Regions from separate parts of the Streptacidiphilus sp. EB129 genome, predicted to be linked through region 1. Evidence: riboswitches for the same ligand, from Rfam matches in the RefSeq annotation. Region 1 holds a riboswitch; the other holds the start of a gene.
The links. A riboswitch is a leader RNA that binds a small molecule or an ion and turns the genes downstream of it on or off. The one in region 1 is predicted to bind thiamine pyrophosphate.

Region 1 (7,415 bases):
GCCTCTCGCGGGTTGGGTGGCCGACCGGCTCGACGACCGCGTCGTCGCCGTCAGCGCAACTGCCGTCTTCCTGGCCGCCTCGGTCCTGGCCGGGTTCGCAGGCTCCTTCCCCGTTCTGGTGGCCGCGCGCGTGCTGCACGGCCTCGCGGCCGGAGCGATCGTGGTCTCCAGCTACGTGATCGTCGGCCGCCTGTACGGACCCGAGCGGCGCGCCGCAGCGCAGAGCCTGCTCAGCACCGTGTGGGGAGTCGCTGCGGTCCTGGGTCCCGTGATCGGCGCGGTGGTCACCGCGGCATGGGGCTGGCGCTGGGTGTTCTTCATCAACGTGCCGCTGTGCGTGCTCGTCATGCTCGCGGTGGCCTTCGCCCTGCCCCGACGGCCCGTCAGCGGGAACCGAACCCAGCCCTCGCGCGGGTTCCCCGCCCGCGAGTACGCCCTGGTCACCGGCGGGGCCGCCCTAGTGCTCATCGGCCTGCAGGGCGCGTCGCTGGGCCTCGGCACCGTCGGCGGCGTGGCCTGCGGACTCCTGGGCCTGGCTGCCCTGATCCTGGTCCGCAGGTTCGGCGGCCACCTGTTGTCGCGCGAGGTCTTCACCATCTCGCCGTCGGGCCGCGCGGCCATCACCACCATCGGCGCCTGCGTGGTGATGTACGCGACGGTCACCGTCCTGCCGGTCCGCCTCGCCGCGCACGGCATGTCCACCGCCGGAATCGCTGTGGTGGTCGGAATCTCAGCTCTGGGCTGGGTCGTCGGTAGTGCCGTGACCGGCGGGATGCTGTCCAAGCGAGGCTACCGCCTGCCGATGACCGCCGGAGGATCAGCGCTGCTGATCAGCGCCGTGTGCAGCGCCACCGGCCAGCTGCCGTGGGTCGCCGGCGCGGCAGCGGGCGTCGGCACCGGCGCGGTGACCGCGGCAGCCCTCGCACTCTTGCAAGATCAGGCATCCACAGAGCAACTCGGCCTCGCCACGTCCTCGGCAACCATGCTGCGGAACATCGGCTCCGCCGCCGGAATCAACGGGATCGCCGCCCTGTCAGCAGTTCTCGCGGCCTCCTCCGTCGGTGAGAACGCCGCATTCTGGGCGCTCGCCATCGTGGCCGTGCTCGCCGTCCTGATCCCCGCGCTCTCCGCGCCGCGCGAGCGGACAACCCAAGGCTGACGATCACGTGATGGGCTCGGCCCGCGAGTCGCGGGTAGGCGGTCGGCGACACTCAACTCCCGGACAGCTCTGGCGAGTGCGCGAGCAGCTCGTGCCTGCAGTCCCAGCGGACGCGGGGCTGCACGGTACCAGCACGTTCAGGCGTAGTAGCCCTTCCAAGTCCCACAATCACGTTCACGGTGCCGTGGGCGTTCCGGACGGTGATGTAGCCCTGGTCGTCGACCGGAACCACTGCCAGCTGGTGGCGCTCGTGGCGCCCAAGCTCACCGAGCGGGAGGACCGCGTCCTGCTTGAGCGTGTCCGGGCCTTCACCGGCACCCCCGACAAGCTCCGCACGGACACGAAGATCGCAGCGCAGCTCCAGCAGCGGCGCAAGGCCAGGGGCTCTGATCTATCGGGGGTCAGCCTTCGGGCTGGCCCCCGCCACCCCTGCGGGGCATCAAGGTCCCCTGCACAAACCGCCGTGGACACAAGTCCACGGCCGTCCACAGCACGTCACCCACGCCGTCCTCGGACGCCCCGGCAGCCATCCCACAAGCGGTGTCGAGCCCGAATCCGGTCCAACGAACACCCGTGAGACAGGAATCGAGAAGGGCGGGTATCGGAATCCAGCCGAGACCCGCCCCCACCTGGGCATTCCTACCTGCGGAGAGCGAGGGATTCGAACCCTCGGTACGGGGTCACCGCACGACAGTTTTCAAGACTGTTCCCTTAGGCCGCTCGGGCAGCTCTCCAGGCGCGGACATGGCACCGGGCGAGCCCCGTGGATGACCGTGCCCAGGGATCTTCTCATGAGTCGGGTGCTGCGTGGGCGGCATTGGGCCCCGTACGGCGGCGGGGAGGGTCGCCGTACGGGGCCGGGGCCGGGTCGCGCCGGGGGGGTTACTGGTCGCCGACGCGGGAGCCCAGGGTGAGCGACGTGGTGTGGCTGCTTCCGTCACGGGTGTACGTGACGTCGACGGTGTCGCCCGGGTGGTGCGACCAGATCTCGCTGACCAGGGTCGGGCCGCTGTCGATCTGGACGCCGCCGAGTGCGGTGATCACGTCGCCCGGCTTGAGGCCGGCCTTGTCGGCGGGGCCGCCGGCGGTGATCGCCGGGACACCCTGGACCGGGGTCGAGGCGATCTTCGCGCCGACGCCGGTGTAGGTGTCGTCGCGCAGGATCCCGATGATCGGGTAGACCGGCTTGCCGGTCTTGATCAGCTGGTCGGCGACCCACCGGGCCTGGTTGATCGGGATCGCGAAGCCCAGGCCGATGCTGCCGGACTGGCCGCCGCTGGTGCTGTTGCTGCCGGTGGACTGGATCGCCGAGTCGATCCCGATGACCTGCCCCTGAGCGTTCATCAGCGGGCCGCCGGAGTTGCCCGGGTTGATCGAGGCGTCGGTCTGCAGGGCGTTCATGTACGAGGTCTGCGCGCCGGTCTCGTCACCCGAGGCGACCGGACGGTTCTTCGCGCTGACGATGCCCGAGGTGACCGTGCCGGACAGGCCGAAGGGCGCACCGATCGCGATGGTGGTGTCGCCGACCGCGACCTGGTCGGAGTTGCCGAGCGCCAGCGGCACCAGCGGCTTCTTCGGCGTCTGGGTCAGCTTGATGACCGCGACGTCGTAGCCGGAGGCCCGGCCGACGATGGTGGCCGGGTAGCTGCTGCCGTCGGAGAACTTCACGGTCAGCTTGCCGCCGTTGTCCGACGGGGCCACCACGTGATTGTTGGTCAGGATGTGGCCCTGGGTGTCGTACACGAAGCCCGTGCCGGTGCCCGACTCCTGCGAGTTGCTCGCCTCGATGGTGACCACGCTGGGCAGCGCGCGGGCGGCGATGCCGGCGATGCTGTCGGGCGCGCGGCTGAGGGCCTTGGGGTCGACCGAGGAGGAGGACGAGACCGTGGTGCTGCCGTCGGAGCTGTTACGGGTCTCCAGCCAGGAGCCGATGCCGCCACCGATGCCGCCCGCGATCAGCGCCGTCGCGCAGAGCAGCGCGACCATGCCGCCGCGTCGCTTCTTCGGCGGCGCGGTCGGGTAGGGCTCGCCGAGGCCGGTGACCTCGCCGTAGGGCGGGTAAGGCGGGACCGGGCCGGCGGCGGGGTACTCGGCGCCGCCGCCGTAACCCGCACCACCGTTGCCACCGTTGCCACCGTTGCCACCGTTGCCACCGTTGCCACCGGCGTAACCGCCCGGGGCGGGCTGCGGAAGCTCCTGCGTGCCGTACGACGGGAGGGCCGGCGGGGTCGGCGGCAACTCGGGGGCGGGCGGCGCGGCGTAGGGCTGTGCGGGCGGCTGCTGAGCGGCCGGCGGCGCGGGCGCATAGGCCGGCGCCGTCGCCGGGGCCGCGGGCGGCGGCGCCATCGGCGGCGGGAACCCGGCCAGCGCCGGGTCGGCCGGGGGCTCGACCGGGTAGCTCGGCGCCGCGGCCGGCGGCGGAGTCTGCGCGGGAGTCTGCGGAGCGTACGGAGGCTGCGGGGCCGGAGCTGCCACGAGCGGCTGCACCACGGTCACGTCGGTCACCACGGTGTCGTCGGCCACTGCGGTGCCGCCGACCACCGTGTCGTCAGCCTCGGCCGCACCGGGGGTCGCCGTGGCAGCCTCGGTCGGGGCGACGCGGTCCTGCGCGTCGGAGGGCTGCCCCACCGATCCGCCACCGGCGGGCGCCTGCCGGTCCGAACCGGCGTGCCCACCCTCGTGCTCGGTGCTCACGAATGACCTCCTCATTGCGGGACCTCGGCCCCAAGCATTGCCCACCCAGTGTCAGGGCATCGTAAGCGCCAGCCGTGCGCCGGCCGCATGCCTGCCGCCCTCTGGCTGCCTGTCCGCATCTATAGCGCAGCCGACTGAGAGCTTCATGAGCGACCGTCCCGACCGGCACGCTTTCCCGCCGGCACGCGCCCGGCGGAAGCGGAGGATGGCAGTCCGAGGGGCGGACGCCATATTGGCCCCGCCAGCGTATGCCCCTACCATGACATCCGAACTGATATACGCGGGAGCTTGGACCCATCCAGGCTGAGAGGGCGCCGACCACGGGGCGCCGACCGCCTGAACCTGACCGGGTAATGCCGGCGTAGGGAGCTGAGTCTCGTGACGTCTGTTTCGCCGTCCCCTGTCCTGGACACCGGACCACCCGCGGGCCCCCGTCCGGAGGCGCCACTGCTGCTGGACACCGAGCCGCCGCGCCCTCTCGGTTTCCGCGACCAGGCCGCGTTCTGGACGAACCTGGGCGTCAGCCTGATCGGCTTCCAGAGCGCCGCGACCGTGCTGGTGTTCAACAACAAGGACCTCTCCGTGGCCGCGTCGCTGACGGCGATCGTCCTGGGCACGGTGATCGGCGCGCTGATGCTCGGCGTCGCGGCGGTGATCGGCACCAGGACCGGTGCGCCGGCGATGGCGATCCTGCGCGGGCTGTTCGGCACCCGGCTGTCCTACCTGCCGACCGTGCTCAACATCGTGCAGTGCCTCGGCTGGGGCGTGTTCGAGCTGACCGTCATCGCGATGGGCGCCGACGCGCTGTTCAAGGGCGGGCCGCACTGGGTGTACGTGGTGCTGGCGGGCGCGCTGACGACACTGATGACGATCCGTCCGCTGGGCTCCATCGCCGTGCTGCGCCGCTACGTGGCGATCGCGGTCGGTGTCGCCATGCTCTTCTTCACCGTGGAGCTGCTGCGCCGTGGTGTGCCGAACCCGAACCCGGGCAACTGGACCGGCTTCCTGCCGGCCGTGGACTCGGTGATCGCGGTCTCCATCTCCTTCGTCCCGCTGGCGGCGGACTACACCCGGCACGCGCGGACCACGCGCAGCTCGTTCTGGGGCGCGTTCAGCGGCTACACGGTCTCGCAGGTGTGGTGCTACGTGGTCGGGCTGCTGGCGCTGCTGCAGGTCGGCGGCGACCCGAACAAGATCTTCACCACCTTCATGGGCATCACCGCCGGCTGGCTGTTCTTCGCGGTGCTGGTGCTGCGCGAGACCGACCAGTCCTTCGCCAACGTCTACTCGACGGCGATGTCGCTGCAGAACCTCTTCCCGAGGGTGGACCGGCGCTTCCTCAGCGTCGGCCTGGGCGTGCTGGTCACCGGGCTGGCCCTGCAGGTCACCGACTTCAGCGGGTACGAGGCGTTCCTCGGGCTGATCGGCGCGGTGTTCGTGCCGTTGTCGGCGGTGCTGGCGGTGGACTTCTTCTTCGGCGCGGGCAAGCGCGAAGGAGATGCCGCGCGAAGCGCGTCGGACAAGGGTGGTGGCGGGCGACGGGAGGAAGATGCCGCGCGAAGCGCGTCGGACAAGGGTGGTGGCGGGCGACGGGAAGAAGGTGCCGCGCGAAGCGCGTCGGACAAGGGTGGTGGCGGGCGACGGGAGGGCGGGTGGGATCTTTCCGAGGGCGCGCCGACGCGCTGGCTGACGCTGCTGCCGTGGGCGGTCGGCTTCGCGGTCTACCAGCTGATCGCGCCGGCCGCGCTGACCGGGTGGATGAGCTTCTGGCCGACCTTCTGGGCCAAGGCGCAGAACCTCACCCACATCCACCCGCAGGTGTGGACGTCGGCATCGCTGTTCTCCTTCCTCGTTCCGGCGCTGATCACCTGGGCGATGACCCCGCTGCTGCGGCGCGGCCGGTAGCGGTGGGGCCAGTGGGGCCGTTAACCGGGCATACCGTCAGAATTCACCTGCCACGACCGGGGTCCGGACACTTCCCCGTCTATCGTGGTGGCGTGTCCGACAGACCCTCCACACGCCTCTCCGCCGCCGTCCCCGCCGTCCCGAACCGGGCGACGACCCGGGTCGTCGCCCATCGCGGCGCGTCCGGCACGCTGGCTGAGCACACCCTGGCGGCGTACCGGCTCGCGGTGGAGCAGGGTGCGGACGCGCTGGAGTGCGACGTGCGGCTGACCGCCGACGGTCACCTGGTGTGCGTCCACGACCGCCGGGTGGACCGCACCTCCAACGGCCGGGGGGTGGTGTCGACCCTGGAGCTGGCGCAGCTGTCCGAGCTGGACTTCGGCTCCTGGAAGGCCGCCGAGGGCGAGGTCGGCGAGGCGGACTGGGCCGACGCCGGACACACCTCGGTGCTCACCCTGGAGCGGCTGCTGGAGTACGCCACCAGCTGCGGCCGGCGGATCGAGCTCGCCATCGAGACCAAGCACCCCACCCGCTGGGCGGGCCTGGTGGAACGCAAACTCCTGGAGATGCTGCACCGATTCGATCTGGTCACCCCGAGCAGCGGCGAGCGCTCCCCGGTGCGGATCATGAGCTTCTCGCAGCTCTCGCTGCGCCGGGTGCGCGAACTGGCCCCCGCCATCCCCACCGTCTTCCTGATGGAGCGGGTGCCGCTGCGGTTCCGCGACGGCAGCCTCCCCTACGGGGCCAGGATCGCCGGGCCCGGCATCGACCTGGTGCGGGCCAACCCCGGCTACGTGGCCGCGCTGCACCGCGCCGGCCAGCGGGTCCACGTCTGGACCGTGGACGACCCGGAGGACGTGGAGCTGTGCCTGCGGCTGGGTGTGGACACCATCATCACGAATCATCCGCGCCAGGTACTTGACCAGTTGGGCCGGTAGTGCGGACCATACCGAGTCAGTAGGTCTTTCCGGACACTCCGCCGTAGGCGTGCGCGGGCGCGTGGGAATGGCTTGAATTTCCCCCTGCGCGCCATATTTCACCACCCCGGACAAACGCTCCGTCACCATCCGGCTACGCTTCGTGAAATGCATGCCGGAGCCTCGACTTGTTGCGCCTTCTTGACGTCCCGAGGTCCTTCTATTCTCGTTTCCGCCATGCTCGCACCGGGCATTCACACCCTGGCTGACAGCTGAGGAGGAGGTCCGGGGGTGGCGCTGGTGGTAGCGCGTGATGTGCCGACTTCTTCGGCGACCATGGCAGTACCCCATGGTCCATCGAGTGTGAGTGCCGCACGACGCCGACTGCGTAAGGATCTCGCCGAGCACCAGGTGCCGGAGGTCGTCATCGACGACGCCGTCCTCATACTCTCCGAACTGCTGAGCAACGCCTGCCGGCACGCCCGTCCTCTGGAAGTGGTGCTGGAGTGCCCGCCGGAGCAGTTGGTCGAGGACGACGGGCGGGTCGTGGTCGGCTGGGAGCTGCACAGCGACGGACTGCTCACGGTGGAGGTCACCGACGGCGGCGGGCCGACCCGGCCGCGGCGGGGCAGCCCCTCGCTGACCGCGCGCGGCGGCCGCGGCCTGGGCATCGTCGGGCAGCTGGCCAGCGACTGGGGGGTCAGGGACGCGCCCGGCGAGGTCACGGTCTGGGCGGTGCT
Region 2 (7,415 bases), on a different contig from region 1:
GACCCTGCGGGACTTCGTGCAGGGCGGCGGCAAGCGGCTGCGGCCCGCGTTCTGCTACTGGGGCTGGCGCGGGGCGGGCGGCAGCGCCCACGACGAGGGCGCGGTCACCGCGTGCGCGGCGCTGGAGCTGCTGCAGGGCGGGGCGCTGATCCACGACGACCTGATAGACCGCAGCGACACCCGGCGCGGGCTGCCCGCGATGCACCGCCGGTTCGAGGCGATGCACGCGGCCGAGGGCTGGCACGGCGACGGCGCGGAGTACGGGGCGGCCACCGCGGTACTGCTGGGTGACCTGCTGCTGGTGTGGTGCGACGAGCTGCTGTGGGACTGCGGCCTCGGCCGCGACGCGATCCGCCGCGCCAAGCCGCTGTTCGACCTGATGCGGACCGAGGTGATGGCGGGCCAGTACCTGGACCTGCTGGAGCCCGCCGCGCCCTGGCCGGCCGGCTCGGACCCGGTGGAGCGGGCCCGTCGGGTGGTGCACTACAAGTCCGCGAAGTACACGGTGCAGCGGCCGTTGCAGATCGGCGGGCTGCTGGCCGGCGCCGATCAGGCGCTGATCGACGCCTACGGCGCGTTCGGGCTGCCGCTGGGCGAGGCGTTCCAGCTCCGTGACGATCTGCTCGGGGTCTACGGCGACCCCTCGGTCACCGGGAAGCCCGCCGGGGACGATCTGCGCGAGGGCAAGCGCACGCTGCTGGTCGCCGAGGCGATGCGGGGCTGCAGCCCCGCGGACGCCCGGCTGCTGGACGACCTGCTGGGCGCGCCGGGGCTGGGGGATCCTGAGGTCGCCCTGGTCCGGCAGGCGATCACCCGCAGTGGCGCGCCGGAGCGGGTGGAGGCCCGGATCGAGGCGCTGCTGCGGGAGGCTCTGACCGCCCTCGACACCGCCCCGGGGCTGGCCCCCGAGGCCCGCCGCAGCCTGCACCGGCTCGCCGCGGCCGCCACCACCCGCCACCACTGACCCGCTCACGCAGGCCGTCGACGGCCGCGCCGCCGGCGGATCCGGCGACGCGGCACGGTACGGCAGTGGGTGCCGACCTGCGGTCGGTCCGCCCCCGGGGGTGGTCCGACCCGGCGGTCCGGGTACGGACCTGCGGTCAGTCGCGCTCGCGGACCCGGCGGGCGAGGTCGACCGCTGCCGCGTGCGGGTCGGCTGCGGCGGTCAGTGCGCGGACGACGACGATGCGGCGCGCGCCCGCGTCGAGCACCTGGTCGAGGTTGCCGGCGTCGATGCCGCCGATCGCGAACCAGGGCCGGTCCGGCGACTGCTTCGCGGCGTACTCGACCAGCCCGAGACCGGGCGCGTGCCGCCCCGGCTTGGTCGGGGTGGGCCAGACCGGGCCGGTGCAGAAGTAGTCCACACCGGGCTCGACCAGTGCGGCGTCCACCTCGGCCTCGGCGTGGCAGCTGCGGCCGATCAGCATCTCCGGCCCGACAACGGCGCGGGCCGCGGGCACCGGCAGGTCGTCCTGGCCGAGGTGCAGCACCTGGGGCCGCGCCGCGTGGGCGACGTCGGCGCGGTCGTTCACCGAGAACAGCTTGCCGTGCCTGCGGCAGGCGTCGGCGAGGACCTCCAGGTACTCCAGCTCCTGCCGGGCCTCCAGGCCCTTGTCGCGGAGCTGCACGATGTCCACGCCGCCCGACAGCACCGCGTCCAGGAACGGGGCGAGGTCGCCCTGTTCGCGGCGGGCGTCGGTGCACAGGTACAGCCGGGCGTCGGCGAGGGCCGCCGTCGCTGCTGCTCCGCTCACAGGGCCATCGCCTGGGCGCGGCGCTTGACCTCGGTGCCGCGGTTCTCGTTCAGGGCCTGCGCGGGCGTGCCGGGCAGCGACGGGTCCTCGGTGAAGAGCCACTCCAGGGCCTCTTCGTCGGTGAACCCGGAGTCGCGCAGCAGCGTCAGCAGGCCGGTGATGCCCTTCACGGTGCCGTTGGGGCCGATGAAGGCGGCGGGGACCATCAGGGCGTTGTTCTCGCCCCGGCGCACGGCGAGGAGGGTGCGGTCGTCGACGAGGCGGCGGACCTTGGTCACCACCAGGCCCCACTGCTCGGCGATGTCGGGAACGGTCATCCACTCGGGAATCAGGGCGTCAATCTTCGGATCAATCTGGCTCACACCCCCAGACTGCCATCCCACGAGCCCTGCGCGCACCATCACGCCACGGTGGCGGCCTTCAGCTGCACCTCGGGGTCGGCCGCCCTGGCCCGGTCGAGCGGGGTGGCCCGCTCGATCAGCCGGCGGCCCTGGGCCAGGTCCCGCGGGCGGTCCACGGCCAGCAGCGCGACCGGCGTGTCCCCGCGCAGCCACAGCGCGCCCCAGCCGGTGGCCTGCGACGGGTCGCCGCGCCACAGCAGCTCGTCGCCGGGACGGTGGTGCCCGGCGTACTGGACCATGCGGCCGAACTGCTCGGACCAGAAGTACGGCACCGGGTCGTACCGCTCGTCGGCTCCCAGTACGTTGGCCGCCGCGACCTTCGCGCCCTGCAGCGCGTTGTCCCAGTGGTGCACGGTGAGCCGGGTGGCGTAGCGGGCGGAGGGGAAGGAGGCGCAGTCGCCGACCGCGAAGACGTCCGGCGCCGAGGTCCGCAGCCGGTCGTCGGCGGCGACGGCGCCGCGCTCGTCCAGGGCGATGCCGGAGCCGTCCAGCCAGCCGGTCTCGGGCCGCGCGCCGATGCCGACCACGACCGCGTCGGCGGCCAGCTCGGTGCCGTCGGTCAGCAGCACCGAGGACTCCCTGACCCCGCCCACCGCCGCCCCGGTACGCAGTTCCGCGCCCGCCTCGGCGTACCAGCCGCGCATCCGCTCGCCGATGTCGGCGGGCAGGGCGCCCGCCAGCGGCACCGAGGCGGCCTCCAGCACGGTGACCTCGCAGCCCAGCTGCCGGGCCACGGTGGCGGCCTCGGCGCCGATCCAGCCGGCTCCGACCACCACGATCCGGGCGCCGGGGCGCAGCGACGCCTTCAGCGCGACCGCGTCGTCGTGGGTGCGCAGCAGCTGCGCGCCGGCGGGGCGGCCAGGCAGCGGGATCGGGTGCGCGCCGGTGGCCAGCACCAGCCGGTCGTAGCGGAGCGTCCCGGCGTCGGTGGCGAGCGAACGGGCGTCGGTGTCCAGTGCCAGGGCGCGCCGGCCGAGCAGCAGTTCCACGCCCATCCCGGCGTAGTCCACCTCGAAACGGGAGTGCTCGGCCTTGCCCAGCAGCACGTCCTTGGACAGCGGCGGCCGGTCGTAGGGGCGGTGCGTCTCGGCGCCCAGCAGCAGCACCTCGCCGGTATGGCCCAGCTCACGCAGCGCCACCGCCGTCTGCACCCCGGCCATTCCGGCCCCGACCACGACGACCCGCTGCTCGCTCATCGGCCCCGCCCGCTCATCGCCGTGCCGCCCCTCGGCACGGACATCCCGACACTGTACGGCTCGGGGGCGGGGCTACAGTGAAGGGGAAACCCACGGGAGCCCGGCGTACCGGGCTGAGAGGGAGACGACAGGGCGGGAGCGCCCCCGGTCTCCGACCGTCCGAACCTGATCCGGGTCATGCCGGCGAAGGGAGCGTGCCACCGTGCCACGTGCTCGAACAGCAGAACCCGCCGGGGTGACGGCCACGTCCGACGTCCTGGTCGTCGGGGGCGGGATCATCGGCCTCGCGGTCGCCTGGCGGGCCGCGCAGCGTGGCCTGGGCGTCACCGTCCTGGACCCGTGTCCCGGGCGCGGCGCCAACCAGGTCGCCGCCGGGATGCTCGCGCCGGTCACCGAACTCCAGTACGGCGAGGAGGCGCTGCTGCGTCTCGGGATCGCCTCCAACACCCGCTACGCCGACTTCGCCGCCGAGCTCAGCGCGGCCTCCGGGCTGCCCACCGGCTACCGCGCCTGCGGCACCCTGGCCGCCGCGCTGGACGCCGACGACCGGGCCGAGCTGCGCGAGCTGCACGACTTCCAGCAGCGGCTGGGGCTGGAGGTGTCCTGGCTGAACGGCCGCGAGTGCCGCCGGCTGGAGCCGATGCTGGCGCCCTCGGTCCGCGGCGGGCTGCTCGTCAGCGGCGACCACCAGGTGGACGGCCGGCTGCTGGGCGCGGCCCTGCTCGCCGCCTGCGAGCGCGCCGGGGTCCGCGTGCACCGGGACCGCGCCGCCGAGCTGACGGTCCGCCAGGACCGCGCGGTGGGCGTCCGGGCCGAGGACGGCACCGAGCTGTACGCCGGACAGACCGTGCTGGCGGCCGGCAGCTGGTCCGGCGAGCTGCCCGGCCTCCCGGCCGGGGCCGAGCTGCCGGTGCGGCCGGTCAAGGGCCAGATCCTGCGGCTGCGGATGACCACGACTACGGGGGCACCGCTGCCCGGCGGCCCGTTCCTGTCCCGCAACCTGCGCGCGGTGGTGCGCGGCTGCCACCTCTACCTGGTGCCGCGCGAGAGCGGCGAGCTGGTGGTCGGCGCGACCATGGAGGAGCAGGGCTTCGACACCACGGTCACCGCCGGCGGCGTCTACGAACTGCTGCGCGACGCCCACGAGCTGGTGCCCGGCATCACCGAGCTCCCCCTGATCGAGACCAGCGCCGGGCTGCGCCCCGGTACCCCCGACAACGCGCCGCTGCTCGGCCCCACCGCGCTGCCGGGCCTGGTCGCCGCCACCGGCCACCACCGCAACGGCGTGCTGCTCACCCCGGTCACCGCCGACGCCCTCGCCGACTACCTGACCACCGGCGTACTCCCGCCCGAAGCCGCCCCCTTCAGCGCCACCCGCTTCTTGGAGAAGCACAGCTCGGAGAAGCACAGCTCGGGCAAGCCCAGCCCCGACAAGCACAGCGCGGAAGCCCACGCACCGGACACCCGCTCGGCCGCCCCCCGCACACCGCTTACCCTCGCACCCGACCGCCGCAGCGCGGACCGCACCCTCACGGAGGCCACCCCATGACGGCACCCCTCGCCATCCGCGTCAACGGCGCGCCGCGCGAGATCGCACCCGGCACCACCCTCGCCGAGGTGGTCGCAGCGCTCAGCGCCGCGCCCACGGGTGTCGCCGCCGCCGTCAACGAGGCCGTCGTGCCGCGCAGCGCCTGGGGCGCGACCGCGCTGTCCGCCGACGACCGCGTCGAGATCCTCACCGCAGTCCAGGGAGGCTGATCAGCCATCATGTCCGACGACACGCTCACCATCGGCGACCGCACCTTCGGCTCCCGGCTGATCATGGGCACCGGCGGCGCCCCCAGCCTGGAGGTGCTGGAGCAGGCGCTACGGCTGTCCGGCACCGAGCTCACCACCGTGGCCATGCGCAGGATCAACCCCACCGCGCGCGGCTCGGTGCTGGAGGTGCTGCGGCGCAACGACATCCAGGTGCTGCCCAACACCGCCGGCTGCTTCACCGCCGGGGAGGCCGTGCTCACCGCCAGGCTAGCCCGCGAGGCACTGGGCACCGACTGGGTGAAGCTGGAGGTCGTCGCCGACGAGCGCACCCTGCTGCCCGACCCGATTGAGCTGTTGGACGCCGCCGAGACCCTGGTCGACGACGGCTTCACCGTCCTCCCCTACACCAACGACGACCCGGTGCTGGCCCGAAAGCTGGAGGACGTCGGCTGCGCCGCGGTGATGCCGCTGGGCTCGCCGATCGGCTCCGGCCTGGGCATCCGCAACCCGCACAACTTCCAGCTGATCGTCGAGCGGGCCGGCGTCCCGGTGATCCTGGACGCCGGAGCCGGCACCGCCTCCGACGCGGCGCTGGCGATGGAACTGGGCTGCGCCGCCGTGATGCTCGCCACAGCGGTGACCCGGGCCCAGGAACCGGCCCTGATGGCCGAGGCGATGCGGCACGCGGTCGAAGCCGGGCGGCTGGCCTACCGGGCCGGCCGGATCCCGCGCCGTTTCCACGCCGAGGCGTCCTCGCCGATGGCCGGGCGCGCCGAGTTCGACCCGGAGTCCCCGGCGTTCTGACCCGGACCCGGTGGTGCCGACTTGTACAGTGCTGCCGACTTGTGACCGGGGTGTCGCCGACGTCGCGTACTGCGCCGCCGCCAGTCGCCGTAAACTCCGTGGGATGGACACGACGCTGCACGACCCCCTTCTCGGGCGGATGCTCGACGCCCGGTACCGGGTCGAGCAGCGCATCGCCGTCGGCGGCATGGCCACCGTCTACCGGGGTCTGGACACCCGGCTGGACCGGGTGATCGCGCTCAAGGTGATGCACGCGGGGCTGGCGAGCGACCCGGAGTTCACCGCGCGGTTCATCCGCGAGGCGAAGGCCGTGGCCCGGCTCTCGCACCCCAACGTGGTCAATGTCTTCGACCAGGGCAACGACGGCTCCGCGGTCTTCCTGGCGATGGAGTACGTGCCCGGCTGGACCCTGCGCGACCTGCTCCGGGACCGCGGCGCGCTGACGCCCCGTACCGCGCTGGACATCATGGAGCCGATCCTGGCCGCGCTCGGCGCGGCGCACCGGTCCGGACTGGTGCACCGGGACGTGAAGCCGGAGAACGTGCTGCTGACCGAGGACGGCCGGGTCAAGGTCACCGACTTCGGGCTGGTCCGGGCGGTGAGCGGGGAGAGCGCGCCGACCACCGGACAGGTCATGGGGACGGTCTCCTACCTCGCTCCCGAGCAGATCGAGCAGGGCGCCGCCGACCCGCGCACCGACGTGTACGCCTGCGGCATCCTGCTGTTCGAGATGCTGACGGGCCGTAAGCCCTATACCGGCGAGACCCCGATGCAGGTGATCTACCAGCACCTGAGCGCCGACGTACCGCCGCCGTCCACCCTGGTCCCGGGGCTGGCCCCGGAGCTGGACGCGATAACGGTCGCCGCCACCGCGCGGGACGCGGGCCGCAGGCCGGCCGACGCGGTGGAACTGCTCGCCGCGCTGCAGCGGATCCGCCGCGCGCTCGCCCCGGCCCAGCTGGACGCCGAGCCCGGCCCGGCCGGTCTCCCGGTCGCCGGGGCGTCCGCCCCGGAGCGGACCACGGTGATGCCCGCCGGGACCGCCGGGACGTTCGGACCCGGTGCCATGCGGCAGCTGCCGCCGGACCTGGTGATGCCCCGCCGCCCCGTCCCGGAGGACCGCCCGCTGCCGTCGCGGGCGGCCGCGGGCCGGCCGCGCCGCCGTCGCGGCTGGGCCATGCCGGCCGCGGTGCTGCTGGTGCTCACCCTGGTGGCCGGTGGCGCCGCCTGGGCGCTGAACGGCCTCTACACCCAGCTGCCGAGCGTGCTGGGCCAGACCCAGGGCGTGGCGACGCAGACCCTGCAGGCCGACGGGCTGACCGTGGCGGTCCGTCAGGACTTCAGCGCCGTCGTCGGCAAGGGCAAGGTCATCGGCACCGACCCGGCCCCCGGCTCGCGGATCCGCAAGGACTCCACGGTGACCCTGGACGTCTCCAAGGGCCCCGACAACCCGACCGTTCCCGACCTGGCCGGCAGGACCCAGGCGGCCGCCGAGCAGGCGC

Region 2: another riboswitch for thiamine pyrophosphate. It lies ahead of thiO (glycine oxidase ThiO); the one in region 1 lies ahead of ABH925_RS19905 (cytosine permease).

What each region holds. Positions count from the first base shown of each region.
Region 1 covers NZ_JBGCCS010000015.1:113,183-120,597, reverse strand. The annotation lists gene ABH925_RS19920 (MFS transporter) at 1-1,159, shown strand, start outside; tRNA gene ABH925_RS19915 (tRNA-Ser) at 1,806-1,893, opposite strand; gene ABH925_RS19910 (S1C family serine protease) at 2,042-3,853, opposite strand; TPP riboswitch at 4,124-4,238, shown strand; gene ABH925_RS19905 (cytosine permease) at 4,232-5,758, shown strand; gene ABH925_RS19900 (glycerophosphodiester phosphodiesterase) at 5,851-6,696, shown strand; gene ABH925_RS19895 (ATP-binding protein) at 6,967-7,415, shown strand, end outside.
Region 2 covers NZ_JBGCCS010000021.1:118,933-126,347, reverse strand. The annotation lists gene ABH925_RS24525 (polyprenyl synthetase family protein) at 1-964, shown strand, start outside; gene thiE (thiamine phosphate synthase) at 1,101-1,754, opposite strand; gene ABH925_RS24515 (Rv2175c family DNA-binding protein) at 1,751-2,116, opposite strand; gene ABH925_RS24510 (NAD(P)/FAD-dependent oxidoreductase) at 2,155-3,351, opposite strand; TPP riboswitch at 3,434-3,560, shown strand; gene thiO (glycine oxidase ThiO) at 3,587-4,900, shown strand; gene thiS (sulfur carrier protein ThiS) at 4,897-5,109, shown strand; gene ABH925_RS24495 (thiazole synthase) at 5,119-5,913, shown strand; gene pknB (Stk1 family PASTA domain-containing Ser/Thr kinase) at 6,017-7,415, shown strand, end outside.